Regions from separate parts of the Streptomyces sp. NPDC096152 genome, predicted to be linked through region 3. Evidence: riboswitches for the same ligand, from Rfam matches in the RefSeq annotation. Region 3 holds a riboswitch; each other region holds the start of a gene.
What was found. A riboswitch is a leader RNA that binds a small molecule or an ion and turns the genes downstream of it on or off. The one in region 3 is predicted to bind cyclic di-AMP.
Positions count from the first base shown of each region.

Region 1: it holds a riboswitch for cyclic di-AMP, as region 3 does, so the genes downstream of both, ACIQ9G_RS32090 (M23 family metallopeptidase) here and ACIQ9G_RS13050 (NlpC/P60 family protein) in region 3, are expected to answer to the same signal.
Region 2: it holds a riboswitch for cyclic di-AMP, as region 3 does, so the genes downstream of both, ACIQ9G_RS25450 (transglycosylase family protein) here and ACIQ9G_RS13050 (NlpC/P60 family protein) in region 3, are expected to answer to the same signal.

Region 1 is NZ_JBIWFW010000011.1:78,012-87,825, reverse strand. Features, by position in the region: gene ACIQ9G_RS32100 (M16 family metallopeptidase) at 1-1,131, shown strand, start outside; gene ACIQ9G_RS32095 (M16 family metallopeptidase) at 1,128-2,516, shown strand; cyclic di-AMP (ydaO/yuaA leader) riboswitch at 2,768-2,928, shown strand; gene ACIQ9G_RS32090 (M23 family metallopeptidase) at 2,942-3,712, shown strand; gene ACIQ9G_RS32085 (GntR family transcriptional regulator) at 3,914-4,609, shown strand; gene ACIQ9G_RS32080 (HPr family phosphocarrier protein) at 4,840-5,121, opposite strand; gene ACIQ9G_RS32075 (GNAT family N-acetyltransferase) at 5,369-8,350, shown strand; gene ACIQ9G_RS32070 (DUF5998 family protein) at 8,404-9,000, shown strand; gene ACIQ9G_RS32065 (alkaline phosphatase family protein) at 9,000-9,814, shown strand, end outside.
Region 2 is NZ_JBIWFW010000007.1:464,920-474,733, forward strand. Features, by position in the region: gene ACIQ9G_RS25435 (nucleoside triphosphate pyrophosphohydrolase) at 42-1,064, shown strand; gene ACIQ9G_RS25440 (cytochrome P450) at 1,061-2,347, shown strand; gene ACIQ9G_RS25445 (transglycosylase family protein) at 2,541-3,584, shown strand; cyclic di-AMP (ydaO/yuaA leader) riboswitch at 3,767-3,933, shown strand; gene ACIQ9G_RS25450 (transglycosylase family protein) at 3,937-4,605, shown strand; gene eno (phosphopyruvate hydratase) at 4,924-6,225, shown strand; gene ACIQ9G_RS25460 (septum formation initiator family protein) at 6,439-6,909, shown strand; gene ACIQ9G_RS25465 (DUF501 domain-containing protein) at 6,936-7,463, shown strand; gene ACIQ9G_RS25470 (exopolyphosphatase) at 7,460-8,401, shown strand; gene ACIQ9G_RS25475 (NAD(P)/FAD-dependent oxidoreductase) at 8,835-9,814, shown strand, end outside.
Region 3 is NZ_JBIWFW010000003.1:628,449-638,262, reverse strand. Features, by position in the region: gene ACIQ9G_RS13080 (PspC domain-containing protein) at 1-108, opposite strand, end outside; gene ACIQ9G_RS13075 (PspC domain-containing protein) at 300-1,598, shown strand; gene ACIQ9G_RS13070 (LuxR C-terminal-related transcriptional regulator) at 1,598-2,323, shown strand; gene ACIQ9G_RS13065 (NlpC/P60 family protein) at 2,357-3,439, opposite strand; gene ACIQ9G_RS13060 (hypothetical protein) at 3,913-4,266, shown strand; gene ACIQ9G_RS13055 (hypothetical protein) at 4,330-5,298, opposite strand; gene ACIQ9G_RS13050 (NlpC/P60 family protein) at 5,478-6,689, opposite strand; cyclic di-AMP (ydaO/yuaA leader) riboswitch at 6,697-6,856, opposite strand; gene pcrA (DNA helicase PcrA) at 7,169-9,649, shown strand; gene ACIQ9G_RS13040 (M23 family metallopeptidase) at 9,796-9,814, opposite strand, start outside.

The DNA of each region.
Region 1 (9,814 bases), on a different contig from region 3:
AACGGCCACTTCGAGCTGGTGCAGGGCGCGGGCGGCTCGCTGAACGGCACCACCAGCTTCGAGCGCACCAACTACTTCGAGACCATGCCCGCCCACCAGCTCGAGCTCGCCCTCTGGCTGGAGGCCGACCGTATGGGCTCGCTGCTCGCGGCCCTCGACGAGGAGTCGATGGAGAACCAGCGGGACGTCGTCAAGAACGAGCGCCGCCAGCGCTACGACAACGTTCCGTACGGCACCGCGTTCGAGAGGCTCACCGCGCTCGCCTACCCGGAGGGCCACCCGTACCACCACACGCCCATCGGCTCGATGGCCGACCTGGACGCGGCCACGCTGGAGGACGCGCGCGCGTTCTTCCGCACGTACTACGCGCCCAACAACGCCGTCCTGTCCGTGGTGGGCGACATCGACCCCGAGCGGACGCTCGCCTGGATCGAGAAGTACTTCGGCTCCATCACCTCGCACAACGGCAAGCCGCAGCCCCGCGACGGCTCCCTGCCCGAGGTCATCGGCGAGCAGCTGCGCGAGGTCGTCGAGGAGGAGGTCCCGGCGCGGGCGCTGATGGCCGCCTACCGGCTGCCGCACGACGGCACGCGCGCGTGCGACGCGGCGGACCTGGCCCTGACCGTCCTGGGCGGCGGCGAGTCCTCCCGCCTCTACAACCGGCTGGTGCGCCGGGACCGCACGGCCGTCGCGGCCGGGTTCGGCCTGCTGCGGCTGGCCGGCGCGCCCTCCCTGGGCTGGCTGGACGTGAAGACCTCCGGTGACGTCGAGGTCCCGGTCATCGAGGCCGCCATCGACGAGGAGCTCGCCCGGTTCGCCGAGGAGGGCCCGACCGCCGAGGAGATGGAGCGGGCCCAGGCCCAGCTGGAGCGCGAGTGGCTGGACCGGCTCGGCACCGTCGCGGGCCGCGCCGACGAACTGTGCCGCTACACCGTCCTGTTCGACGACCCGCAGCTCGCCCTCACCGCCGTGCACCGCGTTCTGGAGATCACGCCGGAGGAGGTCCAGGAGGTCGCCAAGGCCCGCCTGCGCTCCGACAACCGCGCGGTGCTCGTCTACGAGCCGGTCGCGGCCGAGACCGAGGGCGCGGACGCCGCGGCCACCGACGACACCGAGGAGGCGGCGAAGTGACCGAGCTCGCCACGATGGAGTTCCACCCCCGGCCGCAGGCGGGCGAGGCCAGGCCGTGGGCGTTCCCGGCCCCCGAGCGCGGGACGCTGGACAACGGTCTGACGGTGCTGCGCTGCCACCGTCCCGGCCAGCAGGTCGTCGCCGTCGAGGTGCTGCTGGACGCGCCCCTGGAGGCGGAGCCGGCCGGCCTGGACGGCGTCGGCACGATCATGGCGCGGGCCTTCTCCGAGGGCACCGACAAGCACTCCGCCGAGGAGTTCGCCGCCGAGCTGGAGCGCGCCGGCGCCACTCTCGACGCGCACGCCGACCACCCCGGCGTCCGCCTGAGCCTGGAGGTCCCGGCGTCGCGCCTGGCCAAGGGGCTCGGCCTGCTCTCCGACGCGCTGCGGGCCCCCGCCTTCACCGAGAGCGAGGTCGAGCGGCTGGTGCGCAACCGGCTCGACGAGATCCCGCACGAGCTGGCCAACCCGTCCCGCCGCGCCGCCAAGGAGCTCTCCAAGGAGCTGTTCCCGGCCTCCTCGCGCATGTCGCGCCCGCGCCAGGGCACCGAGGAGACGGTCCGGACCATCGACTCGGCGGCGGTCCGCGCCTTCTACGACCGCCACGTCCGCCCCGCCACGGCCACCACCGTGGTCGTCGGCGACCTCACCGGCATCGACCTCGACGCGCTGCTCGGCGAGACCCTGGGCGCGTGGAGCGGCTCGCAGGCCAAGCCGCGGCCCGTGCCGCCCGTCACCGCCGACGACACCGGCCGCGTGGTGATCGTGGACCGCCCGGGCGCCGTCCAGACGCAGTTGCTCATCGGCCGTATCGGCCCCGACCGGCACGACCGCGTGTGGCCCGCCCAGGTGCTGGGCACCTACTGCCTCGGCGGCACCCTCACCTCCCGTCTGGACCGCGTCCTGCGCGAGGAGAAGGGCTACACCTACGGCGTGCGGGCGTTCGGCCAGGTGCTGCGCTCCGCTCCCGACGGCTCGGGCGCCTCGATGCTCGCGATCAGCGGCTCCGTCGACACCCCGAACACCGGCCCGGCGCTGGGGGACCTGTTCACGGTCCTGCGCAAGCTCGCCGCCGACGGTCTGACCGACGCCGAGCGGGACGTCGCCGTGCAGAACCTGGTGGGCGTGGCACCGCTCAAGTACGAGACGGCGTTGGCCGTGGCGGGCACGCTGGCCGACCAGGTCGAGCAGCACCTGCCCGACGACTACCAGGCGACGCTGTACCAGCAGCTCGCCGCGACCGGCACGGTGGAGGCCACCGCGGCGGTCGTCAACGCCTTCCCGGTGGACCGCCTGGTGACCGTCCTCGTCGGTGACGCGGCGCAGATCAAGGAGCCGGTCGAGGCCCTCGGCATCGGTCAAGTCGGCGTCGTGGCAGCCGAATAGGCGGCCGCGGCGCCCGCGCGGCACGGGTCCGCGCCCACCCACCCGCGCGGGCGGCCGGCGAGCGGTACGCGTGAGGGAGCCCCGGTGGCCGAAGTGTCACCGGGGCTCCCTGATGTCCGAATTGAGGGAGAGGCTGCCTTTCTGCCCTGTGTCCTGCGCTACAAAACCCACCATTCGTTTGGGATTTGAAAGCGGGCCCGTTTAGCGTCGGTCCGGCTGTCCGTCAGGCAACGCGCCGCGCCCGCGGCACCGGACAGTCATCGCCGAGTCCCCGTACGGCGCGAGCCAGGGGAGCCGGGGACCCACCGTCCCTGGGGTGAATCGGACACCCGCGCGTGCCGCGAGGGGGTCCGTAGGAGACCTTCCTGCTCCGAACCCGTCAGCTAACCCGGTAGGCGAGAAGGAAGGAAAGGAACAACGTCTGCATGGCGTTCACCCGCGCCACCGGGAAGCACCGTCGTCCCAGCCGGATGCACCGCACCACCGCACGCGCGGTGGGCGTCGCCGCCCTCACCACCTCCGGCGTCCTCGGCACCCTCTCCGCCGCCCCGGCCCTGGCCGCCGAGACGCCCGCTCCCGAGGACACCGGTCTCACCCCGGTCGTCACCATCGGTGACTCCGTCGCCGAGAAGATCGACGCACAGGCCGTCGCCCAGCACCGGGCCGCCGCCCAGAAGCAGGCCGAGGAGGCCGCGCGCGAGAAGGCCGCCGAGCAGGCGCGGAAGGCCCGCGAGGCGGCGCGTGAGGCCAAGGAGCGCGCGGCCCGCGCGGCCGAGCGCAAGCGCCTCAACACCTTCGTGGCGCCGATCTCCGACTCCTACGTCTCCACCGGGTACAAGACCGGCGGCACCCTGTGGTCGTCCGGCTCCCACACCGGTATCGACTTCCACGCCTCCAGCGGCACCGCCGTCCACGCGGTCGGCACGGGCACCGTCGTGAACACGGGCTGGGGCGGGGCGTACGGCAACCAGGTCGTGATCAGGATGGCCGACGGCATGTACACCATGTACGGCCACCTGTCGTCCATCGGCGTCTCGGTGGGCCAGAAGGTCGTGCCGGGCCAGCAGATCGGGCTCTCCGGCGCCACCGGCAACGTCACCGGACCGCACCTGCACTTCGAGGCCCGCACCACCCCGGAGTACGGCTCCGACATCGACCCCGTCGCCTACCTCCGCAAGCACGGCGTCGACGTCTGACGCGGCACCGGCGCCGCCCGCCTCCCGCGCATCCGAAGCCCCGGCTCTCGCAGCCGGGGCTTTCGGCGTTTAGGACGCCCCGCTGTCCAAAAAAACTCCATGGATTCCGACCCGCCGTCGGAAATTCCGGCTCATTGCAATAGAGTCACGGAACGGGCGTCCATCGTCGACGTTTCACGGGGATTAAGGCGGAGGTCGGTCATGCGTATTCCGGCGCACTCGGTGTGCACGGCGATCCGGGACGACATCGTCGCAGGCGTCCACGAGCGCGGCAGCCGGCTCACCGAGGAAGTCCTCGCGCGCCGCTACGGCGTCTCGCGCGTCCCCGTGCGCGAGGCCCTGCGCACCCTGGAGGCCGAGGGTTTCGTGGTGACCCGGCGGCACGCGGGCGCGTGTGTGGCCGAGCCGACCGAGCAGGAGGCGGCGGACCTGCTGGAGATGCGGATGCTCCTGGAGCCCCTCGGCGCCGCCCGCGCGGCCCAGCGCCGCACCGAGGCCCATCTGAAGGTCCTGCGCGGCCTGGTCAGGCTGGGCCAGGAACGGGCCCGCAGGGGCAGCAGCGAGGACCTGCGCTCCCTGGGCGGCTGGTTCCACGAGACGCTCGCCCAGGCCTCCGGCAGCCCCGCGCTGACCTCGATGCTGACCCAGCTGCGGCACAAGATCTCCTGGATGTACACGGTCGCGGCGCCGGCCGACCCGGTGGAGTCCTGGGTGGAGCACGGCGCCATCGTGGACGCCGTCGCGCGGGGCGACGGCGAGCGGGCGCGGACGGTCACCGCCGTGCACACCGAGCGCGCGACGGCCGCGCACCGGCTGCGTCCGCCCGGCGCCGCGCCCCGCGCCGACCGTGTGAGGACTTCGCAACATCCCGTAAACACGTCGGGCCCGTGCTATTAACACGAGCACCGTATACAAAGAAGGGATATTCGGCCGAGGTGTATTTCGGCTGCCCTTTTCCATGACCCCGGGAATTTCCGATCGGCGTGCCCCGAGGGGTGCGCGCCGTCCCAGGACGAATGTCCGCGCCAATTCGTCGGACCCGCCGAAACGTCGGACGGACCCGCCGGAACGCAGGAGGCCGCGCCGCCCGGAAAGGGCGACGCCGCCTCCTGCGCGCGGTGAGGCGGTCAGACCGTCTCGGGGAGCTCCTCGAGCCCCTCGGCGACCAGCTTGGCCAGCCGGTCGAGGGCGATCTCCGCGCCCTCGGCGTCGGAGGCCAGGACGACCTCCTCGCCGCCCTGGGCGCCGAGGCCGAGGACGGCCAGCATGGAGGCCGCGTTGACGGGGGTGCCGTCGGCCTTGGCGATCGTCACGGGGACCCCTGCGGCCGTGGCCGCCCGGACGAAGATGGAAGCGGGGCGGGCGTGGAGGCCCTCGGCCCAGCCGACGTTGACGCGGCGCTCAGCCATGTGATGCTGCCCTTCAGGTGTTCAGGGTTGTCTAGACCAGTTTTCCATATCGCGCGGCACCCTCCCGGAGCGGTCCGGTGTTCCGTACCCGGGAGGGCGTCGGGCCGCGGCCTCGGCCCGACATGTGCCTCCCACAGACTGCCTCGCGCCGTCGCCCTCGCGCCAGGGCGCGCCGTGCGGACCCCGACCGGACAGGCCCGGGTCCGCACTGATCCGAAAGGAAGATCCTGGCCGTACTCTGGGGCCCATGCAGAGCTCGTCGGACCGGCATGTGTACCCCGCCCACTGGGAGGCCGACGTGGTGCTGCGCGACGGCGGCACCGCACGGATCCGCCCCATCACCGTCGACGACGCCGACCGCCTGGTCAGCTTCTACGAGCAGGTGTCGGACGAGTCGAAGTACTACCGTTTCTTCGCGCCCTACCCACGCCTGTCCGCGAAGGACGTCCGCCGCTTCACGCACCACGACTTCGTGGACCGGGTGGGCCTCGCGGCCACGGTGGGCGGCGAGTTCATCGCCACCGTGCGCTACGACCGCATCGGCGCCGACGGCATGGCCGCGACGGGTCCCTCCGACGAGGCCGAGGTCGCCTTCCTCGTGCAGGACGCGCACCAGGGGCGCGGGGTCGCCTCCGCCCTCCTGGAGCACATCGCCGCCGTCGCGCGCGAGCGCGGCATCCGGCGCTTCACCGCCGAGGTGCTGCCCGCCAACAACAAGATGATCAAGGTGTTCACGGACGCCGGCTACACGCAGAAGCGCAGCTTCGAGGACGGCGTCGTCCACCTGGAGTTCGGCATCGAGCCGACGGACCGCTCGCTGGCGGTGCAGCGCGCCCGGGAACAGCGAGCCGAGGGCCGGTCGGTACGGCGCCTGCTGGCGCCCGGGTCGGTCGCTGTCGTCGGAGTCGGCCGCACCCCCGGCGGCGTGGGCCGCAGCATCCTCGGCAACATCCGCGACGCCGGGTTCACCGGCCGCCTGTACGCCGTGAACAGCGCCTTCGCCGAGGACCTGCGGGAGATCGACGGGGTGCCCGCGCACCGCTCGGTGCGGGAGATCGACTCCCCGGTCGACATCGCGGTCGTCGCCGTGCCCGCCGACCACGTCCCCGAGGTCGTCACCGAGTGCGGCGAGCACGGCGTCCAGGGGCTCGTCGTGGTCTCCGCCGGATACGCGGAGAGCGGCCCCGACGGACGCGAGCGCCAGCGCGCCCTCGTGCGGCACGCGCGCGCGTACGGCATGAGGATCATCGGGCCCAACGCCTTCGGCGTCATCAACACCTCGCCCGGCGTCCGGCTGAACGCCTCCCTCGCGCCCCGGATGCCCCGGCCCGGCCGCATCGGGCTGTTCGCGCAGTCCGGCGCCATCGGCATCGCGCTGCTGTCCCGGCTGCACCGGCGCGGCGGGGGCGTCACCGGCGTCACGGGCGTGTCGACGTTCGTGTCGTCCGGCAACCGGGCCGACGTCTCCGGCAACGACGTCCTGCAGTACTGGTACGACGACCCCGACACCGACGTCGCCCTCATGTACCTGGAGTCCATCGGCAACCCGCGCAAGTTCACCCGGCTCGCCCGGCGCACCGCCGCGGCGAAGCCGCTGGTCGTCGTCCAGGGCTCCGGCAGCGGCCCGCAGGGGCACACCGTACGGGCGACGCGGCTGCCGCACGCCACGGTGTCCGCGCTGCTCCGGCAGGCCGGGGTGATCCGCGTGGACACGATCACCGAACTGGTCGACACGGGCCTGCTGCTCGCCCGGCAGCCGCTGCCCGCCGGGGCGCGCGTGGCGATCCTCGGCAACTCCGAGTCGCTCGGCGTGCTGACGTACGACCGCTGCCTCGCCGAAGGGCTGCGCCCGCAGCGTCCCGTGGACCTGACGACGGCGGCCTCGGCGGAGGACTTCCGCGCGGCGCTGGCCCGGGTGCTCGCCGACGACACCTGCGACGCCGTGGTCGTGACGGCGATCCCGGCCGTGGGGGAGGGGGCCGCCGAGGACGCCGCCCTGGCCGAGGCGCTGCGGTCGGCCGCGGAGACGGTGCCCGGCAAGCCGGTGCTGGTGGTCCACGTCGAGCTGGGCGGACTCGCGGAGGCGCTGTCGGCGGCGGCCAGCACCGGCCCGCAGGCGGGCCCGGACACCGCCCCCCAGGCTGGACCGGACGCCGGTGCGCAGACCGGCCCCGAAACTGGCCCGCAGGCCGGACCGGACGCCGGCCCGGGCACCGCCCCGCAGGCCGCCCGAGACGCCGCCCCCCAGCCCGGCCCGGACACCCGCAGGCCCCCCGCCGCGGCGCCCCGAGCGGGCGCGGAGCCCGCCGCCGCGGCGTCCGCCCCGGCGCCCGAGACCCCGGCACCCGAGGCCTCCGGCGCCTGCTCCCGCCTGATCCCCGCGTATCCCGCCGCCGAGCGAGCCGTACGGGCCCTCGCCGAGGCGGTCAGGTACGCCCAGTGGCGGCGCGACGCCGCCGACCCCGGCAAGGTGCCCGAGTACGACGACATCGACGAGAAGGGCGCCGCCCAGCTGATCGACGGGCTGCTCGCGCGCGGGCAGGGGCTCACCCTCGGAGCCGAGGAGACCGGCGAGCTGCTCGGCCGCTACGGCATCCCCGTCCGCCGGGCCCTGCCCGCGCCGACTGCCGACGCCGCCGCCGAGGCCGCCCGCTCGCTCGGCTACCCCGTCGCCCTGAAGGCCACCGCCCCCCACCTGCGCCACCGCGCCGACCTCGGCGGCGTACGCCTGGACCTCGCCGACGAGGAGCAACTGCGCCGGGCGTACACGGAGTTGACCGACCTGTTCGGCAAGCCCGAGGAGCTGCGGCCGGTGGTGCAGGGCATGGCACCCAGGGGCGTCGACACCGTCGTACGGGCCGTCATCGACCCGGCGGCCGGCGCGGTGCTCTCCTTCGGGCTCGCCGGGGCCGCCTCACAGCTGCTCGACGACATGGCGCACCGGCTGGTCCCCGTCACCGACCGGGACGCCACCTCGATGCTCCGGTCGATCCGGATGGCCCCGCTGCTGTTCGGCTGGCGCGGCTCCGCGCCGGTCGACAGCCCCGCGCTGACGGAGCTGCTGCTGCGCGTGTCCCGGCTGGTCGACGACCACCCGGAGGTCGTCGCCGTCACCCTGGAGCCCGTCGTCGTGGCCCCGCGCGGGCTGAGCGTGCTGGGCGCCGGCGTCCGCCTCGCGCACCCGCCCGCCCGCGGCGACCTCGGCCCGCGGACCCTCCCGGCGTACTGAGCCGCGTTTCCCCGGCCCGCGGCGGTGCCTCGCAGTCAGTGCGCCCCCGTAGGATGGACGGCATGGCCAAGACCAGTACGACGACCCAGGGGCTGCGGGCGGCGATCGAACGCAGCGGCTACTACCCGGCTCTCGTGGCCGAAGCGGTGGAGGCCGCCGTGGGCGGCGAGCCCGTCCGGTCGTACCTGGTCCATCAGGAGACCACGTTCGACCAGAACGAGGTGCGGCGGCACGTGACCGTGCTCGTCCTCACCGGCAACCGCTTCATCGTCAGCCACACCGACGAGCAGGCCGCCGACAGCACCTCCCCGACGCCGTACGCCACCACCTCGACGGAGTCGGTGAAGCTCGACCGGATCTCCTCGGTCGTGGTCAGCCGCGTGGTGGCCAACCCGGAGCAGTACACGCCGGGCACCCCGCCCCGCGAGGTCGTGCTCACCATCGGCTGGGGCGCCGTCTCCCGCATCGACCTGGAGCCGGCCGCCTGCGGCGACCCCAACTGCGACGCGGACCACGGCTACACGGGCAGCTCGACGGCGGACGACCTGAGCCTCCGCGTCAGCGAGGCCGGGGACGGCCCGGAGACGGTGCGCCAGGCGCTCGCCTTCGCGCAGGCCGTCTCCGAGGCGACCGCGGACCCGACCCGCTGATGGCACAGCCCACCGCCTGGGACCACCCGGAGCCCCTGGCCGTCGAGTCCGCCCCCGTGCCGCAGTACGGATCCGGCTCGCTCGCCGACCTGCTGCCCACGCTCGCCGCCGGCATGGGCGTGCCGGACATGACCGCCGCGATCCAGGAGCTGACCCCGGCCGACCGCGCCTGCGTCTTCCTGATCGACGGACTCGGCTGGGAGCAGCTGCGGGCGCACCCCGAGGAGGCGCCCTTCCTGACCTCCCTGCTCGGCAGCTCGCGCGGCGGCACCGGCCGTCCGATCACCGCCGGCTACCCGGCCACCACCGCCACCTCCCTCGCCTCCGTCGGCACCGGCCTGCCGCCGGGCGCCCACGGCCTCCCCGGCTACACCGTGCGCAATCCCGGCACCGGCGAGCTGATGAACCAGCTGCGCTGGCACCCGTGGGCGCCTCCGCGCCCCTGGCAGCCGTACCCCACGGTCTTCCAGCTGGCCCACGACGCCGGTGTGCACGCCGCCCAGGTGTCCTCCCCGACCTTCCAGAACACCCCGCTGACCAAGGTCGCGCTCAGTGGAGGAACGTTCCTCGGGCGGCTGACCGGCGAGGACCGCATGGACGTCGCGGCCCGCGAGCTCGCCGCCGCGGACCGGGCCCTGGTCTACACGTACTACTCCGAGCTCGACGGCGCGGGCCACCGCTACGGCGTCGACTCGGACACCTGGCGCGGCCAGCTCATGCACGTCGACCGGCTCGTCCAGCGCCTGGCCGAGCAGCTCCCGCCGCGCAGCGCGCTCTACGTCACCGCCGACCACGGCATGGTCGACATCCCGTT
Region 2 (9,814 bases), on a different contig from region 3:
CGGCCCGCGGGGCTGTCGGTCCCGTGCGTTACGTTCGGAGCGTGAACACCACCAGCATCGACGCCGCTCCGGACGCGCCGGCCGCCGCCCCCGGCCGCGTCGTTCTGCTCACGACCAGCCACCGGGTCGCGCCGGGCCTGCTGTCCTGGCCCGCCTGGCAGGCGCTGCGCGTGGCCGACCGGGTGCTGTGCGCGGACGGCGCGCACCCGCAGCTGCCCTATCTGCGCGAGGCGGGCGTGGCCGTGGACGAGGCGGCGCCGACCGCCGAGGAGCTGGTCGCGGCCTGTGCCGGGGGCCGCACGGTCGTGGTGGTGGCGACCGGCGAGGGCGAACCGGCCCTGACCGACGGACTCGCCCGTCTCGCGGGCTCCGGCCGGGTCGCCATGCCGGAGCTGGAGCTGCTGCCCGCCTCCTACGACCTGCCGGGCGCCCGGCTGCTCGACCTGGTCCAGGTCATGGACCGTATCCGCGCCGAGTGCCCCTGGTCCTCCCGCCAGACCCACCAGGGCCTGGCGAAGTACGGGATCGAGGAGGCGTACGAGCTGGTCGAGGCGATCGAGGACGGCGACCGCGCCGAGCTGCGCGAGGAGCTCGGGGACGTCCTGCTCCAGGTCGTCTTCCACGCCCGGATCGCCGAGGAGGACCCCGAGGCGCCGTTCTCCATCGACGACGTCGCCGGCGGCATCGTCGCCAAGCTGATCCACCGCCACCCGCACGTCTTCGGGGAGGAGACGGCCGCGACCCCCGAGGAGGTCAAGGAGCACTGGCTGCGCACCAAGGCCGAGGAGAAGCGCCGGACCTCCGTCACCGAGGGCGTCCCGCTCGGCCAGCCCGGCCTCGCCCTGGCCGCGAAGCTGGCGTCCCGGGTGCGCACGGCGGGCCTGGACGTGCCGCTGCCGAAGGCGGAGGGCGTCGGCTACGAACTGCTGGCGATGGCCGCCCGCGCCGAGGCCGGGGGCGTCGACCCGGAGGCGGCGCTGCGCGCGGCGGCCCGCGCCTACCGGGACGCCATCAGGGAGACGGAGCGAGCGGCCGCCGCACGGCCGGATAACGTCGAGGAGTGACCGCCCAGCCCCCGCCGGACCACCCCGGACCCGACAGCCCCGCCCCCGAGCTCTTCACCTGGGAGTTCGCGAGTGACCCCTACCCGGCGTACGCCTGGCTGCGCGAGCATGCCCCGGTGCACCGCACCCGGCTGCCCAGCGGGGTCGAGGCCTGGCTGGTCACCCGGTACGCCGACGCCAAGCAGGCCCTGGCCGACCAGCGGCTGAGCAAGAACCCGGCGCACCACGACGAGCCCGCGCACGCCAAGGGCAAGACCGGCATCCCCGGCGAGCGCAAGGCCGAGCTGATGACCCATCTGCTCAACATCGACCCGCCGGACCACACCCGGCTGCGCCGGCTGGTCAGCAAGGCGTTCACGCCCCGCCGCGTCGCCGAGTTCGCGCCGCGCGTGCAGGAGCTGGCCGACGACCTCATCGACCGGTTCGCCGAGCGCGGCACGGCCGACCTCATCCACGAGTTCGCCTTCCCGCTTCCCATCTACGCCATCTGCGACCTGCTCGGCGTCCCGCGCGAGGACCAGGACGACTTCCGGGACTGGGCGGGCATGATGATCCGGCACGGGGGAGGCCCGCGGGGCGGGGTCGCCCGGGCGGTGAAGCGGATGCGCGGCTATCTCGCCGACCTCATCCACCGCAAGCGGCAGGCGCTCCCGGCCGAGCCCGGACCGGGCGAGGACCTCATCTCCGGTCTCATCCGCGCCTCCGACCACGGCGAGCACCTCACCGAGAACGAGGCCGCCGCGATGGCCTTCATCCTCCTCTTCGCGGGCTTCGAGACGACCGTCAACCTCATCGGCAACGGCACCTACGCCCTGCTCACCCACCCCGGGCAGCGGCGCCGGCTGCAGGACTCGCTGGCGGCCGGGGAACGCGGCCTGCTGGAGACCGGGGTCGAGGAACTCCTGCGCTACGACGGCCCCGTGGAACTGGCCACCTGGCGGTTCGCCACCCGGCCGCTCACCATCGGCGGGCAGGACATCGCGCCCGGCGACCCGGTCCTCGTCGTCCTCGCCGCCGCCGACCGGGACCCCGGGCGGTTCGCCGACCCGGACGTGCTCGACCTCGGCCGGCGCGACAACCAGCACCTCGGCTACGGGCACGGCATCCACTACTGCCTCGGCGCCCCGCTCGCCCGGCTGGAGGGCCAGACCGCGCTCGCCACCCTCCTGACCCGGCTGCCGGACCTCCGACTCGACGCGGACCCGGCGGACTTGCGCTGGCGCGGCGGGCTCATCATGCGCGGCCTGCGCACGCTGCCCGTCCGGTTCACGCCCCTTGCCTGAGTACGGCAGGTGTCGTCCCCCGGCCGGTGCGCCGGTGAAGGAAAAGTGACGCACTCTCAACTATGTGATCTTCACGTGATCTGCGCGGCATGAACTTGTGACAAGTGATCGGTACCCGCTACGTTCACGCATCAGCGTGGCGGAGAGCGTTTCCCGCCGCGCCGGTCACCGCTGTCACGCGAAAGGCTTCCGCATGCTCCCCGGGAACGGCCGTCACCGTCGCCCCCGCCAGGCCCCGGCCATCCTCGTCGCGGCCGGTGTGACCGGATCCGCCATCGCCCTTCCGCTGCTCGGCGCCTCCGGCGCGAGCGCGGCCGACGGCACCACGTGGGACAAGGTGGCGGAGTGCGAGAGCGGCGGCTCCTGGAGCGCCGACAACGGCAACGGCTACTACGGCGGATTGCAGTTGACCCAGGACGACTGGGAGAAGTACGGCGGCGTCTCCTTCGCCCCGAGCGCGGACCAGGCCAGCCGGTCCCAGCAGATATCCGTCGCCGAGAAGATACTCGCCGACCGGGGTCCCGGCGCCTGGCCCACCTGCGGTCTGCTGTCCGGCCTCACCAAGGACTCCGGCGCGGCGAACGTCGACACCGGCCTGGGGGGCGATTCGTCCGGCTCGCCGGACTCCTCCGGTTCGTCCGGTTCGACCGACTCGGGACTGTCCAACGCGGCGCCGGGTATATCCCACTCGTCCGGTTCGTCCGACTCTTCGCACGGCAGGTACGGTTCGTCCGGTTCCTCGGACGATTCCAGCGCGACGCCATCGACTTCGCCCTCGTCGCCCACGCCATCCGGCAAGAAGGGTGAATCGGGTAAGTCCGACACATCCGCCGATGCCGGTGCATCGCATGACTCCGGCAGCTCTCCCTCGATGTCTCCCGAGGTGGACGACTCGGACAACTACGCCCAAGTCGGCGGTTCTTCCGCGCTGGTGGACACCGGCTCCATCGGTGGTCGGCACCGCGGCGGCAGCGCGGCGGAGGGCCCGGCCGACATCCGGGTCGACACCTCCTCCGGCCGGCACGCCTCGCGCGGCGACGCCGACGCGCGCGCCACGGTGGACGACTCGTACACCGTTCGCGCCGGGGACTCGCTCGCGTCCATCGCCGACTCCCTTGACCTCGACGGCGGATGGCGTTCGCTCTATGCGGCGAACAAGGATGCGATCGGTGCCGACCCGAATCACATTTTCGCCGGTCAGACCCTTGATCTCCCTACCGAAACCACCCAAAAGTAGGGGGAATTCGGGGCGCATTTAGCACCTAATGTCCGATTAGGTGAAAGTGTGGGATGGGTCTCAGAAGCCCTGATCGTCTTTGAAATTCCCCGGATCGCGTGTCTACGGTCGTGTCCGCTCGTCACCACGAGCCCCGGCTGTCGCAACGCCGAATCCTGCCAGCGGCTGCCCGGGACCAGTCGTCGCGTCATGCGCCGTAGGCAGGAGCGGGGGACCCAAGGTAAGTGCCGTATCCGGCGGTTGAGCCGGACCGGCTAGGGGTGAAGCCGTGCGCCGCGAGGGGCACGGCCGGGCAACTCAACCGGCCCGAACCCGACAGCTCACCTCGCAGGCGTCGGTGAGGGGATCCACCATGCTGTTTTCGAGCAAGGGCAAGCACCGTCGTCCGTCCAAGGCCACCCGCGCCATCGCCCTCGCCGGTGTCACCGGCGCCGCAGTCGCCGCCCCGCTGATGGCGACCGGCACGGCCTCCGCCGCCACCGCCTCCGAGTGGGACGCGGTCGCCCAGTGCGAGTCCGGTGGCAACTGGTCCATCAACACGGGCAACGGCTTCTACGGCGGTCTGCAGTTCACCAACTCCACCTGGGCCGCCTTCGGTGGCACCGCCTACGCCTCCCGCGCCGACCTGGCGAGCAAGTCGCAGCAGATCGCCGTCGCCGAGAAGGTTCTCGCGAGCCAGGGCAAGGGTGCCTGGCCGGTCTGCGGCAAGAACCTGTCCAGCACCCCGTACAGCGGTGGCACCGGCACCTCGACGAAGAGCACCACCACCCGCTCCACCGAGAAGCAGGCCGCCAACCGCTCCGCGACGCGTCCGGCCGCCAAGAAGACCGTCACCACCCCGACCGGCAAGAAGGTCAAGAAGGGTGACGGCGAGTACAAGGTGGTCGCCGGCGACACCCTCAGCACCATCGCGCAGAAGCACAAGGTGCAGGGCGGCTGGAAGAAGCTGTTCGAGCTGAACAAGGACATCGTCCAGGACGCCAACCTGATCTACCCGGGCCAGCAGCTGCACCTGAAGTGACAGCGGCCCGGTAGCCGGACCACCGGCCCCTCCCGCGCGTGACCCCGGCCCCCCTGGGGGTCACGCGAGGGGCCGCTTCCCGCCCTCACGGGCTCCCCGCCCCGGTGCGTGTTCCCCCGTACGCACCGGGGCGGGGCTTTTGTGTCTCCAAGTGGTCCCGGTTTCCCCGGCCCCTTTGTTCCGCGCGTGAACAATGTGTACGGTCAGCCTGTCCACGGGACGGTCGGTCGGTCGGCCGGCGGCCCGTGGCGGTTAGGCTCTAGGCGCAAGGCACACCAGCCCCGCACAACCAGCGTCACATCCACGAAGGAGATGCTCGTGCCGTCCATCGACGTCGTCGTAGCCCGGGAAATCCTGGACTCCCGAGGCAACCCCACGGTCGAGGTCGAGGTCGGCCTCGACGACGGCAGCACGGGTCGTGCCGCCGTCCCGTCCGGCGCCTCCACCGGCGCCTTCGAGGCCATCGAGCTCCGCGACGGTGACCCGAGCCGCTACCAGGGCAAGGGCGTCGAGAAGGCCGTCCTCGCCGTGATCGAGCAGATCGGCCCGGAGCTGGTCGGCTACGACGCCACCGAGCAGCGCCTGATCGACCAGGCCATGTTCGACCTGGACGCCACCGACAACAAGGGCTCCCTCGGCGCCAACGCCATCCTCGGCGTCTCCCTCGCCGTCGCCCACGCCGCCTCCGAGGCCAGCGACCTCCCGCTCTTCCGCTACCTGGGCGGCCCGAACGCGCACCTGCTGCCGGTGCCGATGATGAACATCCTGAACGGCGGCTCGCACGCCGACTCCAACGTGGACATCCAGGAGTTCATGATCGCCCCGATCGGCGCGGAGTCCTTCTCCGAGGCCCTGCGCTGGGGCACCGAGGTCTACCACACCCTGAAGAAGGTCCTGAAGAGCAAGGGCCTGTCCACCGGCCTCGGCGACGAGGGCGGCTTCGCCCCGAACCTCGGCTCCAACCGCGAGGCCCTGGACCTCATCCTCGAGGCGATCAAGGAGGCCGGCTACACCCCCGGCGAGCAGATCGCCCTGGCGCTCGACGTCGCCGCGTCCGAGTTCTACAAGGACGGCTCCTACCTCTTCGAGGGCAAGGCCCGCACGGCCGCCGAGATGACCGACTACTACGCCGAGCTCGTCGCCGCGTACCCGCTGGTCTCCATCGAGGACCCGCTGTTCGAGGACGACTGGGAGGGCTGGAAGACCATCACCGACCAGCTCGGCGACAAGGTCCAGCTCGTCGGCGACGACCTGTTCGTCACCAACCCGGAGCGCCTGGCCAGGGGCATCGACGAGGGCGCCGCCAACGCGCTGCTGGTCAAGGTCAACCAGATCGGCTCGCTGACCGAGACCCTCGACGCGGTCGAGCTGGCCCAGCGCAACGGCTTCAAGTGCATGATGTCCCACCGCTCCGGCGAGACCGAGGACGTCACCATCGCCGACCTGGCCGTCGCCACCAACTGCGGCCAGATCAAGACCGGCGCCCCGGCCCGCTCCGAGCGCGTCGCCAAGTACAACCAGCTGCTGCGCATCGAGGAGATCCTCGACGACGCCGCGGTGTACGCCGGCCGCAGCGCGTTCCCGCGCTTCAAGGGGAACGTCGAGGTCTCCAAGGTCTGACCCCGCCCCGGCCCGGGGCCAACCCCGGGTGAGGCCTGGCCAGTCGCACGTACGTCCCCGTACTCGGTCCCGTACCGTGTCCGGGGACGTACGCGTGTGTGCCGACCCACGGGAGGCGGGGACGATGGCTGTACTGCGCTGTCCCGGGGGACGAGCCCCGGACCCCCGGCAGGAGGCAGAGGTGACCGGCGTAGTGAGTCGAGGTGGGAGGCCGTGACCGACCGGGACCGGTTCTCCACCTCGACCAGGCTCAGGCTGCTCGGCGAGCAGACCGCGGCCCGCGTCTACCGCTCCCAGACCCGGCGGCAGGCCCGCCGCTCCCGGCTCACCGGGCGCGCGGCGCTGCTCGCACTCGTGGTCTGCTCGCTGGTGGTCGCCCTGGCGTACCCGATGCGCCAGTACGTCTCCCAGCGCGCCGAGATCGACGAGCTCCAGCAGCAGAAGCAGCAGGCCCAGGAACGGGTGCAGCAGCTGCGCGACCTCAAGGCACGCTGGCAGGACGACGCGTACGCCCGGCAGCAGATCCGGCTGCGGCTGCACTACGTGCTGCCCGGCGAGACCGGTTTCGTGGTCGTCGACCCGGGCCGGGCCAGGCAGTCACGCTTCGACCTGGCGGCGGCCCGCCGCCCCTGGTACGTGAACGTCTGGGACGGAGTCGACAAGTCCGACGCCTCCGACCAGTGAACGGACCGACGCACAGAAAGCAAGGCATGGAAACGCCACCGCCCACGACCCCGCGCACCGAGCCCACCGACGCGGACGTCGAGGCCTTCAAGCAGCAGCTCGGGCGCCCGCCGCGCGGGCTGCGCGCGATCGCCCACCGGTGCCCCTGCGGGCAGCCGGACGTCGTCGAGACGGCCCCGCGGCTGCCCGACGGCACCCCCTTCCCCACGCTGTACTACCTGACGTGCCCCAAGGCGGCCTCCGCGATCGGCACCCTGGAGGCCAACGGCGTGATGAAGGAGATGACGGAGCGGCTGGGGACCGACCCCGAACTCGCCGCCGCCTACCGCGCCGCGCACGAGGACTACATCCGGCGCCGGGACGAGATCGAGGAGCTGACGGGCTTCCCGAGCGCCGGCGGGATGCCGGACCGGGTCAAGTGCCTGCACGTCCTGGTCGCCCACTCGCTGGCCGCCGGGCCGGGCGTCAACCCGCTCGGCGACGAGGCGCTCGCGATGCTGCCCGAGTGGTGGGCGAAGGGCGCCTGCGTGACGGTGCCGGAGGAGGACCGGTGACCCGGGTCGCAGCCGTCGACTGCGGCACGAACTCCATCCGGCTGCTCGTCGCCGACGCGAACCCCGGGACCGGCGAACTCGTCGAACTGGACCGGCGTATGACCATCGTGCGGCTCGGCCAGGGCGTCGACCGCACCGGGCGGCTCGCCCCCGAGGCGCTCGAGCGGACCTTCGCGGCCTGCCGCGAGTACGCCGAGGTCGTCAAGGAGCACGGCGCCGAGCGGCTGCGCTTCGTGGCCACCTCCGCCTCCCGGGACGCGGAGAACCGGGACGAGTTCGTGCGCGAGGTGCTGGACATCCTCGGCGTCGAGCCCGAGGTCATCTCCGGTGAGCAGGAGGCGGAGTTCTCCTTCACCGGCGCCACGAAGGAGCTGACCGGGCGCGCGGACCTGGCCAGGCCCTTCCTGGTCGTGGACATCGGCGGCGGCTCCACCGAGTTCGTCGTCGGCGACGACCACGTGCGGGCGGCGCGCTCCGTCGACGTCGGCTGCGTCCGGATGACGGAGCGTCACCTGTTGCGGGACGGGGTCGTCGCCGACCCGCCCAGCGAGGAGCGGATCGCCGCGATAAGGGCGGACGTCGAGGCGGCCCTCGACCTCGCCGAGCGGACGGTGCCGCTGCGCGAGGCGCGCACGCTGGTGGGCCTGGCCGGGTCGGTGACGACGGTGTCGGCGATCGCGCAGGACCTGCCCGCCTACGACTCCGCCGCCATTCACCACTCCCGCGTCTCGCACGACCGCGTCCGCGAGATCACCGAGCGGCTGCTGCACTCCACCCATGCCGAGCGCGCGGCGATCCCGTCCATGCACCCGGGCCGGGTCGACGTGATCGGCGCGGGCGCGCTGGTCCTGCTGGCGATCATGGAGCGGATCGGCGCCGAGGAGGTCGTCGTCAGCGAGCACGACATCCTCGACGGCATCGCGTGGTCGGTGGCCTAGGTCTCCTTTGCTACCGATCAGTAGCCTCGGCTGAGCAGGGCCGTATAACGTATGAGCGCGTCCGAGGGGCCCTCGCGCACCCCTCGGCGACGCTCCGCCGGAAAAGTTCGTGAAGTTCTTCACAAGGATTTCGGGACCGCCAGGGGCCGAAAGGCCCTCCGTTGGTCCTTTCGGGTCATCGACCGGCCCTGAGGGCCGCTCGGGGCAGCGGGGCGCGGGCGCTCCGGAAGGGTGCGGCAGAGGCCCGGTCCGGGGCCCCGGAAGGGCCTGACGGGCAGCTCACACGGCATGGACAACGGGCCGTGAGGTGCGGGGAGTTCCCTCCGCCGAGATGACCTGCGTCACGCGGGCCGCGGAGTTTAACACAGGGACTGCCGGAGCTTGTGAAGGGGCGCACGAGCGACCCCCCTGAGACGGGTGGATACTCGATGCCATGAGCACCACGGAGCGTCCCAGGATCCTCGTAGTAGGCGGTGGGTACGTAGGCCTGTACGCAGCTCGGCGCATCCTCAAGAAGATGCGCTACGGAGAGGCGACCGTCACGGTCGTCGACCCCCGGTCGTACATGACCTACCAGCCCTTCCTCCCCGAAGCCGCCGCCGGCAGCATCTCCCCGCGTCACGTCGTCGTCCCGCTGCGACGCGTGCTCCCCAAGGCGGAGGTCCTCACCGGCCGGGTCACCACCATCGACCAGGACCGCAAGGTCGCCACGATCGCCCCGCTGGTCGGCGAGGCGTACGAGCTGCCCTTCGACTACCTGGTCATCGCGATGGGCGCGGTCTCCCGCACCTTCCCGATCCCCGGCCTCGCCGAGCAGGGCATCGGCATGAAGGGCATCGAGGAGTCCATCGGCCTGCGCAACCACGTCCTCGAGCAGCTCGACAAGGCCGACTCCACGACCGACGAGGAGATCCGCCGCAAGGCGCTCACCTTCGTCTTCATCGGCGGCGGCTTCGCCGGCGCCGAGACCATCGGCGAGGTCGAGGACATGGCCCGGGACGCGGCCAAGTACTACACCAACGTGTCCCGCGAGGACATGCGCTTCATCCTCGTCGACGCCGCCGACAAGATCCTCCCCGAGGTCGGCCCGAAGCTCGGCCAGTACGGCAAGGAGCACCTCGAGGGCCGCGGTGTCGAGGTCTACCTGTCCACCTCCATGGACTCCTGCGTCGACGGCCACGTCGTGCTGAAGAACGGCCTCGAGGTCGACTCCAACACGATCGTCTGGACGGCCGGCGTCAAGCCGAACCCGGTGCTGTCCCGCTTCGGCCTCCCGCTCGGCCCGCGCGGCCACGTCGACTGCGCGCCCACCCTCCAGGTGCAGGGCACGGACTACATCTGGGCCGCCGGCGACAACGCCCAGGTGCCCGACCTCGCCGCCCGCAAGGCCGGTGTGGAGAACGCCTGGTGCCC
Region 3 (9,814 bases):
CTCCTCCCCGGCCTCCGCCCGCCCGGCCGCCGCGCCCCCGCCGGGCCCGGCGTCCGCGGGCCCGGTGCCGGGCCCCGGCCCCGGCGCGGCGTGCTGGTGGTTCGTCATGGGTCCATGGTGACGGGCGTGCCGCCGCCGCGGCAGCCGGTACGACCCTGGTCGAACCCTGAATTCGCCCCTGAGCCGGGACCGGCCGCGCGGGGGCCGGCCGCGGGGCCGAAGATCGGGGAGGGAGATCAGGGGAGTATCCGGGGCCGACCCTGATGCTCCGTTCCCGCGCGCGTGTGACCATCGGTGACATGCCGGAAGCCGCAGCCCTGCCCCTCGACGACCCGAGGCCGCCGCGCAAGCTCTACCGCAGCAGCGACGGACGCTGGCTCGGCGGTGTCGCGCGGGGCCTCGCCGGGCACCTCGGGCTGCCGGTGGTCTGGGTGCGGCTCGTCTTCGTCGGGCTGTTCCTGGCCGACGGCCTCGGCGCCCTGCTCTACGCGGCGTTCTGGTTCTTCGTCCCGCTCGGCGTCGGCGGCGTCGGCGGCGTGGGCGGCCGGCGGCCCCCGTCCCTCGTCGCCACGGAGACCTCGCCGGACGGCCGCCGCAGACTCGTCGCCCGCAAGCCGGACAAGGGCCAGATCGTCGCACTGCTCCTCATGGTCGTCGTGGCCATGGTCTTCGTCGGCAGCGTCGACCTCGGCAGCGGCGCCAAGGCCTACCTCCTGCCCGCCGTCCTGGTCGGCGCGGGCGTCGCGCTCGTCTGGCGCCAGGCGGACAACGCCCGCCGGGCCCGCTGGGTCGAGGTCGGCCGCCGTCGTCGTACGCTCACGCTGCTGCGTGCCGGCGGCGGCGTCCTGCTGGTCACGGCCGGCGTCTCCGGCATCTTCGTCCTCCAGGGCTCCACCGCCCACCTCGGCTCGCTGCTCCAGGCGGCGCTGGCGGTCCTCGTCGGCGTCACCCTGCTCGCCGGCCCGTATCTGGTGCGCATGACCCAGGACCTGTCCGAGGAACGCCTGATGCGCATCCGCGCCCAGGAGCGCGCCGAGGTCGCCGCCCACGTGCACGACTCCGTGCTGCACACCCTCACCCTGATCCAGCGCAACGCGGAGAACGCGAACGAGGTGCGCCGCCTCGCCCGCGCCCAGGAGCGCGACCTGCGCGCCTGGCTCTACAGGCCCGGGGGCACCGGCAAGGACGAGGCCGACGAACCGGCCACCCTCGCCGACGCGGTCAAGCGCAACGCCGCCGAGGTCGAGGACAAGCACGGCGTGCCCATCGAGGTGGTCGTGGTCGGCGACTGCCCGCTGGACGAGCGCACCGGCGCGCAGATGCAGGCCGCGCGGGAAGCCATGGTGAACGCCGCCAAGTACGGTGGCGAGGGGGGTGCCGTACAGGTCTACGCCGAAGTCGAGGGCAGGACGGTCTTCGTGTCCGTCCGGGACCGCGGACCGGGGTTCGACCTCGACGCGATACCCGCCGACCGCATGGGCGTCAGAGAATCGATCATCGGCCGCATGGAGCGCCACGGGGGCACGGCGCGGCTGCGCGCGGTGCCGGACGGCGGCACGGAGGTCGAGCTGGAGATGGAGAGGGCGGAGAACACGTGATGAGCGACCCGACCGAGGCGAACGGTACGGCGGGAGCGGGGGAGGCGGACGGCGGTGCGGGCGGGCGGCGCGTGCGCGTGGTCCTCGTCGACGACCACCGCATGTTCCGTACGGGGGTCCAGGCCGAGATCGGCCGGACCGAGGAGACCGGCGTGGAGGTCGTCGGCGAGGCCGCGGACGTGGACCAGGCGGTCACGGTGATCACCGCGACCCGGCCCGAGGTGGTCCTCCTGGACGTGCACCTGCCCGGCGGCGGCGGCGTCGAAGTGCTGCGCCGCTGCGCCGCGTTGACGGCCGACGCCGAACGGCCCGTCCGGTTCCTCGCGCTGTCCGTCTCGGACGCGGCGGAGGACGTGATCGGCGTGATCCGCGGCGGCGCGCGGGGCTATGTGACCAAGACGATCACCGGCGCCGACCTCGTCGATTCGATCTTCCGCGTGCAGGAGGGCGACGCCGTCTTCTCCCCGCGGCTGGCCGGCTTCGTCCTGGACGCCTTCGCCTCCACCGACGCCCCGCCGGTCGACGAGGACCTCGACCGCCTCACCCAGCGCGAACGCGAGGTGCTCCGGCTCATCGCCCGGGGCTACGCCTACAAGGAGATCGCCAAGCAGCTCTTCATCTCGGTGAAGACGGTGGAGTCCCACGTCTCGGCGGTCCTGCGCAAGCTCCAGCTGTCCAACCGGCACGAGCTGACCCGCTGGGCGACGGCGCGCCGGCTGGTGTGAGCCGGGCTGGTGCCCGGCGGGCGGCCCGGACCGTCACACCACCCGGGTCGCCCCCGCGAACGGCATCTGGTCGATCGGGGCCACCCGGACCGGGGCCGAGGGGTTCGGGGCGTGGATCATCAGGCCGTCGCCGATGTAGAGGCCGACGTGGCTGATGCCGGAGTAGAAGAACACCAGGTCCCCGGGGAGCAGCGCGGACCGCGACACACGGCGGCCCGCGCCGATCTGGGCGTAGGTGGTGCGGGGGAGGGAGATCCCGGCCGAGCGGTAGGCGGCCTGGACCAGGCCCGAGCAGTCGAAGGAGTCGGGCCCGGTCGCGCCCCACACGTAGGGGCTGCCGAGCTTCTGCCGGGCGTATGCGACGGCCGCCGCCGCGCGGGAGTTGGGAACCGCGACCGCTCCGGGGGCGGCCGGCGCGCCCCGCGCTCCGGTCGCGGCGCGCGAGGTCCGTCCCGTGACCCCGTACCCGCCCTCCCCCTCGCCGAGTGCGGCGCGCTGCTCCGGGGACAGCCGGGTGAGCAGGCGCCGGGCCTCGGCCAGCTTGCCGGTGACCGTCCTCTTCTGCCGTCTCAGCTCCGTCTGCCGCGATTGGAGCGAGGTGAGCTGGACGTGCGCGGCCCCGCGCAGCTGCTCGATCTCCCTGAGTTGGCGGCGCACCCTGTTCACGGCCGCCGTCTGCCGGACGCCTGCCCGCTCGGTGAACTCGGCGCCGTCGAGGTACCGCTCGGGATCGTCGGAGAGCATCAGGCGCAGCGCGGGGTCGAAGCCGCCGTCCCGGTACTGCGCCGCGGCGACCGAACCGAGCGCGTCGCGCGCCGCGTTCAGGTTCTGCTGTCTGCGGGCGGCCTCGTCGCCGAGCGTCCTGATCCGCTTCTCGGCGGCGTCCGCCTTCTCCTTCGCGCCGTTGTACTTCTCGGTGGCCACCTCGGCCTGCTGGTACAGCTGCTCGACCTTGGCCCTGACCTGCTCCGGCGTCAGCCGCGGGGCGGCGTGGCCGGTCCCCTCCAAGCCCGTCGTGGTCGCCACGCCCGCCAGCGCGATCGTCACGGCCGTACGGACGGTACGGGCCGGGCCGCCGCCGAGTGAGCGCTGTCGGGGCTTGCGGTGCACTGCCACCTGGACCGTCACGTCCCTTCGTCCGACCGCCGGACCGAGACGCGTCCGGCGGCGGCTCACACGGGGGGAGCAGGCCGCCGCCGGACCTTCTCGGCGAAGGTGTCCGGCTGCCGCCCTCGCCCGGGCGGCGGTGGGGAGCCGGTCACCTGGAGGAGGACGCTAAACCTCTCCGTGACGGCCCGGTGACGGAATGTACGGAAGTGGTGCGAGCAGATCGCCTGGTGACCGCATGTGACCGCCGGCCCGCCGCGAGGCCGCCGTCTTCACGCGGAGTGATGACCGATGCCGCGGTTCGCGGGCGGACGGCGCGGGCGGGGTGCTATGAGCGGGCCGCATATATGCGCCGGGCGGCCCGGGACATATGCGCCGGGCGGCCCGGGAGCGCCCGCACACCCCCGGCCCCCAAGGTGTTTCTCCCGGTGCCCTTACCCGGTGTGCGGGGGTGTCGGGGCCGCTGGCTAGGCTCCGGCCTCATGGACGTACTCATCCATTTCTTCGTCGGCCTCCACATCGTCGGTATCGCCGCTCTGCTCGGCGGCTTCCTCACCCAGGTGAAGGCGATGGGCCGGGGCACCGCCCGGTTCGTGCCCGGAATGCTGCACGGCGCGCTGACCATGCTGGTCACCGGTGCCGTCCTGGTCGGCCTCAACCAGGCCGACGGCCACCACGTCGACAACATCAAGATCGGCGTGAAGCTGGCGCTGCTGATCGTGATCCTCGGCCTGGTCTACGTGAAGCGGGACGAGGAGAAGGCGGACAAGAGCCTGTTCGGCCTGGTCGGCCTGCTGACCACCGTCAACATCTTCATCGCGGTGCTGTGGACCTGAGCGGTAGCCGCCCTTCTCCGGATCCGGGCGGTCGCCTTCCCCGCGCCCTCACGGGCGCGCCGGTCAGCGAGCGGCCCGCAGCTCGGCCCGCGCGGCCCTGACGGAGCCCGTCCCGACGGCCGACCACGCCGCCACCGCGACCCACAGCAGCAGCTCCCCGGGAACCTCCAGCGAGGGCACGCCGACCACGGCGGCGACGGACAGCGTCGCCGCCGCCGTCATGCCCAGGGGGAACACGGTCGCCCAGCGGCGCACGTCGTAGCGCAGGCGCGGCCAGGCCAGTTCGGCGGCGAGCAGGACGCCGTACAGGAACAGGTCGAGCATCAGCAGCGCGACGGTGACGGTGCGCAGGACGCCGCTGTCGTCCTTGTCCCACAGGTACATCCCCGACCCGGCCGCGGTCATGAGCTGCGTCCCGGCCAGCGCCGAGATCGCCGCGGCGCCACTCGCGATCCACTGGTCCCCGGCCCCCTCGATCACCTGCACCGGGTCGAACCGGGCGACCGCGAACACGTACAGCGCCAGCCCGAGCCAGAACAGCACCAGCGACGCGTGCGCCAGCCAGGCCGACGTCTCCGCCCCGGCCACGGCCGCGCCCAGCACGGCCAGCCCCTCGGTGGCCACGCAGCCCAGGAACACCGACCCGGGCATCCGGCGGCCGACCCTGCGCAGCACCCGCAGCAGCAGCCCCGGCCACAGCACGACGGCCAGCGCGAGCAGCGCCTCGGCCAGGATCCGCGCGCCGAGCTCCGAGAAGCGGGTCCCCAGCACGGCCGTGGCGGCCACGGCCGTGAGTGCGCCCGGCGTCCCCGCCTCCGCGAGCCACTCCGACCGCTCGCGCACCAGACGCAGCACGAAGCCGGCCGCCAGCCCCAGCCAGGCGGCGCACGCCAGGACCAGCGCGATCCAGGACAGCGCCTCGTAGCCCGTCGTGTGCAGGCCGGCCGACAGGATGCCGGTCGCCATGACGGCGGACCCGGCGGTCGACGGACGGTGCACCCACCAGGCGCCGAAGGAAGAGGTGCGGGGCATGGCCCGATGCTAAGGATCTTCGCGCGCCGCACACGCGGGGCACGCGCCGGGGCGTACGCGAAAGGGTGCGGGCGGGACGGCGCGCTGAAGGGCGACGGGCGGGCGGCGGTCGAACGAGTGCGGGGCGGGGACGGCACGGTGCGCCGTTCCCGCCCCGCCTCCAGGGCTGCTGTGGGGCCTCAGGCGGGCCGCACCACGCTGTGGATCGCGGACTCGCCGTCGTAGTAGATCGACTCCTCGCGCACATACGCGCCGGGCTTAGGGGCGTGGATCATCATGCCGTTGCCGATGTAGATGCCGACGTGGCTGATGTCGTCGTAGAAGAAGACCAGGTCACCGGGTTGCGCCTGGGAGAGCGAGACCGTCGTCCCCGCGTTCACCTGGTCGTAGGTGGTGCGCGGGAGGGAGACGCCGGCGGCCTTCCAGGCGGCCTGGGTGAAGCCCGAGCAGTCGTAGGAGTCGGGGCCCGTCGCGCCCCACACGTACGGCTTGCCGATCTGGGCGCGGGCGAAGGCGAGCGCCTTGTCGGCCTTGGTGGCGTACGACGTGCCGGACGTCGAGGAGCCCGAGGTGCCCGTGGAGCTGGTGGACCCGGTGGACCCGGTGGAGTCCGACGACGTGCCGGAGCCCGAGGCGGCGGCCTGCTGCTGGGCGGCGGCCTGCTGCTGGGCGGCGGCCTGCTCCGCCGCCTGCTTCTTCGCCAGCTCCGCCGCCTTGCGCGCGGCCTCCTCCTGCTTCTGCTTCTCGATCGCCGCCAGCCGCGCCTTCTCCTCGGCGTTCAGCTTCGACAGCAGTTCGCGGGCGTCGGCGAGCTTCTTCTGGACGGTGGCCTTGGCCGTCCTGATGTCGCGCTGCGACTCGGTGAGCGTCTCCAGGCTTCGGGTGGCCTCCCGCCGCTTCTCCATGGTCGCGGACTGCTGGGTGACGTAGTCGTCGACCATGCCCTTCTGCCGGTCGGTGAGCCGTCCCATCAGATGCGACTGGTCGAAGTAGTCCTGCGGAGTGTCCGCGAGCAGGAAGGTGGCGGTGCCGGAGGCGGCGGCACCGGTGCGGTACTGGGCCGCGGCGAACGAGCCCAGTTCCTCGCGCGCTTTGTTGAGCCGGTCCGTGCGCTTGGCGACGTCGTCGAGGAGCGAGGCCACCCGCGTGCGCTGCTTGCCGGTCGTCTCCTTGGCCTCGTTGTACTTCTCCGTGGCCGACTCCGCCTGGCGGTACAGGTCGTCGACCTTCTTCTCGACCTCTTCGATGCTCGGTCTGCCGTCCGGCGCGGGGGCGGCCTCGGCCGTCTGGGAGAGCAGGGCCACGGAGGTGAGGGCGGCCGTGGCCAGGGCCGGCGTGCGTATGCCTGCTACGCCCGGAACGGCGGGGCGGGACTTGCGGTGCGACGCCAAGGGAGGCGACTCCTTCCATCGTCCGCCTACCGGGTTAGCTGTCGGGTTCGGGCGGGTGGTTCGGAAGGGTTGCCCTACGGTCCGCGCCCGCTGGGAGGCACGGACCGATTCACCCCAAGGTCGGTGTGGGTCCCCGGCTCCGGATCGCCTGGCGGCGGGACCGGACTCGGCGGAGGCCGCGCGGCCCGGCGTCGTTCGCCGGTGAGGTCGTGCGGCCTGACGGCACGCTAGCCAACTCGTGTGGCTCCTGTGAAGGTTGATGCGCGATATGCCCGATACATTTTCGTGACCTCGCATCACTTGTGCGGTGGACGTGACGGGGTCGCTCCGCAGCGTGAGGGAGCTGCCCCAGGGGCCTGCCTGCGAGACCTGCCCCGGGTCCGCCCCCGTGGGCGGGGCAGGCCGCCGGGCGCCGGGATCGTGTGATGTTCCGCGGGCGGCCCCGGGTTGTCGGTGGGGCGCCCTAGACTCGTAGCGAGATGAGCAGCCTCTTTGACGACAGCTTCCTGGCGGACCTCCAGGCCCCCCGCGGCCACGAGGAGGAACCTCCGCCGCCGCCCGAGGACGATCACGCTCCGGAACCGGTTCCGGACGATCTGTTCGGCGGGAAGTTCGACCTGCCGCCGGACCGGGACACCCACTACCGCGACGGCGCGCCACGCCCGGCGGTGGACCCGGCCGCCCTCCTCGAGGGGCTGAACGAGAACCAGCGCGCGGCGGTCGTCCACTCCGGCACCCCCCTGCTCATCGTGGCCGGTGCCGGTTCCGGCAAGACCCGCGTGCTCACCCACCGCATCGCCCATCTCCTCGGCGAGCGGGGCGTCCACCCCGGCCAGATCCTCGCGATCACCTTCACCAACAAGGCTGCCGGCGAGATGAAGGAGCGCGTCGAGCAGCTCGTCGGCCCGCGCGCGAACGCGATGTGGGTCATGACCTTCCACAGCGCCTGCGTCCGCATCCTGCGCCGCGAGAGCAAGAAGCTGGGCTTCACCTCCTCCTTCTCGATCTACGACGCCGCCGACTCCAAGCGCCTGATGGCCCTGGTCTGCCGCGACCTGGACCTCGACCCCAAGCGCTACCCGCCGAAGTCCTTCAGCGCCAAGATCAGCAACCTCAAGAACGAGCTGATCGACGAGGAGGACTTCGCCGCCCAGGCCACCGACGGTTTCGAGAAGACCCTCGCCCAGGCCTACGCCCTGTACCAGTCGCGGCTGCGCGAGGCCAACGCCCTCGACTTCGACGACCTGATCATGACGACGGTCAACCTGCTCCGCGCCTTCCCCGACGTCGCCGAGCACTACCGCCGCCGCTTCCGGCACGTCCTCGTCGACGAGTACCAGGACACCAACCACGCCCAGTACGCCCTCGTGCGGGAGCTCGTCGGCACCTCCGAGCACCCCGTGGACGTCCCGCCGAGCCAGGACGACCTGCCGCCGGCCGAGCTGTGCGTGGTCGGTGACGCCGACCAGTCGATCTACGCCTTCCGCGGCGCGACCATCCGCAACATCCTCCAGTTCGAGGAGGACTACCCGGATGCGACCACGATCCTGCTGGAGCAGAACTACCGCTCCACCCAGACCATCCTGAGCGCCGCCAACGCGGTCATCGAGCGCAACGAGTCGCGCCGCCCGAAGAACCTGTGGACCAACGCCGGCTCCGGCGCCCGCATCACCGGGTACGTCGCCGACACCGAGCACGACGAGGCGCAGTTCGTCGCCGACGAGATAGACCGGCTGACGGACGCGGGCGACGCGAAGGCCGGCGACGTCGCCGTCTTCTACCGCACCAACGCCCAGTCCCGCGTCTTCGAAGAGGTCTTCATCCGCGTCGGCCTGCCCTACAAGGTCGTCGGCGGTGTCCGCTTCTACGAGCGCAAGGAGGTCCGGGACGTCCTCGCCTACCTGCGCGTCCTGGCCAACCCCGAGGACTCGGTGCCGCTGCGCCGCATCCTCAACGTGCCCAAGCGCGGCATCGGCGACCGCGCCGAGGCGATGATCGACGCCCTCTCCCAGCGCGAGAAGATCAGCTTCCCGCAGGCGCTGCGCCGCGTCGACGAGGCGTACGGCATGGCCGCGCGCTCCACCAACGCGGTCAAGCGGTTCAACACGCTGATGGAGGACCTGCGGACGATCGTCGAGTCCGGCGCGGGACCGGCGACCGTCCTGGAGGCCGTCCTCGAACGCACCGGCTACCTGGCCGAGTTGCAGGCCTCCACCGACCCGCAGGACGAGACCCGCATCGAGAACCTCCAGGAACTCGCCGCCGTCGCGCTGGAGTTCGAGCAGGAGCGCGGCGAGGGGGAGGCGGCCACCCTGTCCGACTTCCTGGAGCAGGTCGCCCTGGTCGCCGACTCCGACCAGATCCCCGACGAGGAGGACGGCGACGGTGTCATCACGCTGATGACCCTGCACACCGCCAAGGGTCTGGAGTTCCCGGTGGTGTTCCTGACCGGCATGGAGGACGGCGTCTTCCCGCACATGCGCTCCCTCGGCCAGACCAAGGAGCTGGAGGAGGAGCGGCGCCTGGCGTACGTCGGCATCACCCGCGCCCGGGAGCGGCTCTACCTGACCCGCTCGGCGATGCGCAGCGCCTGGGGCCAGCCCTCGTACAACCCGCCCTCCCGGTTCCTCGAGGAGATTCCGGCCATGCACGTGGACTGGAAGCGGACGGGTGCCGCGGCACCGGTGTCCTCCGGTCCGGCGTCGGGTCCGGCCGCCTCCCTGTCGTCCTCCCGCTCGCGCTCGTCGGCGTCCGGCGCGTCCGGCTTCGCCACCCGCCGGACCTCCGAGAAGCCGGTGGTCTCGCTCGCGGTCGGCGACCGGGTCACGCACGACCAGTTCGGGCTCGGCACCGTCGTCGCGGTCAAGGGCACGGGCGGGAACGCCGAGGCGACGATCGACTTCGGCGACACCAAGCCGAAGCGGCTGCTGCTGCGGTACGCGCCGGTGGAGAAGCTCTGAGGGCAGGCCCCGCGCCTGGTCGGGCCGGGTCGTGCCCGCGTCCGATCAGGTGGGGTGCCGGCTTGCCGGATCGGGTGGGGTGGTGCTGGGTGCTCGCCTGATCAGGTGGGGTGGTGCTGGGGGTGGGGTGCTGCCCCTCCGCCGGCTCAGGTCGGGTCGAGGCCG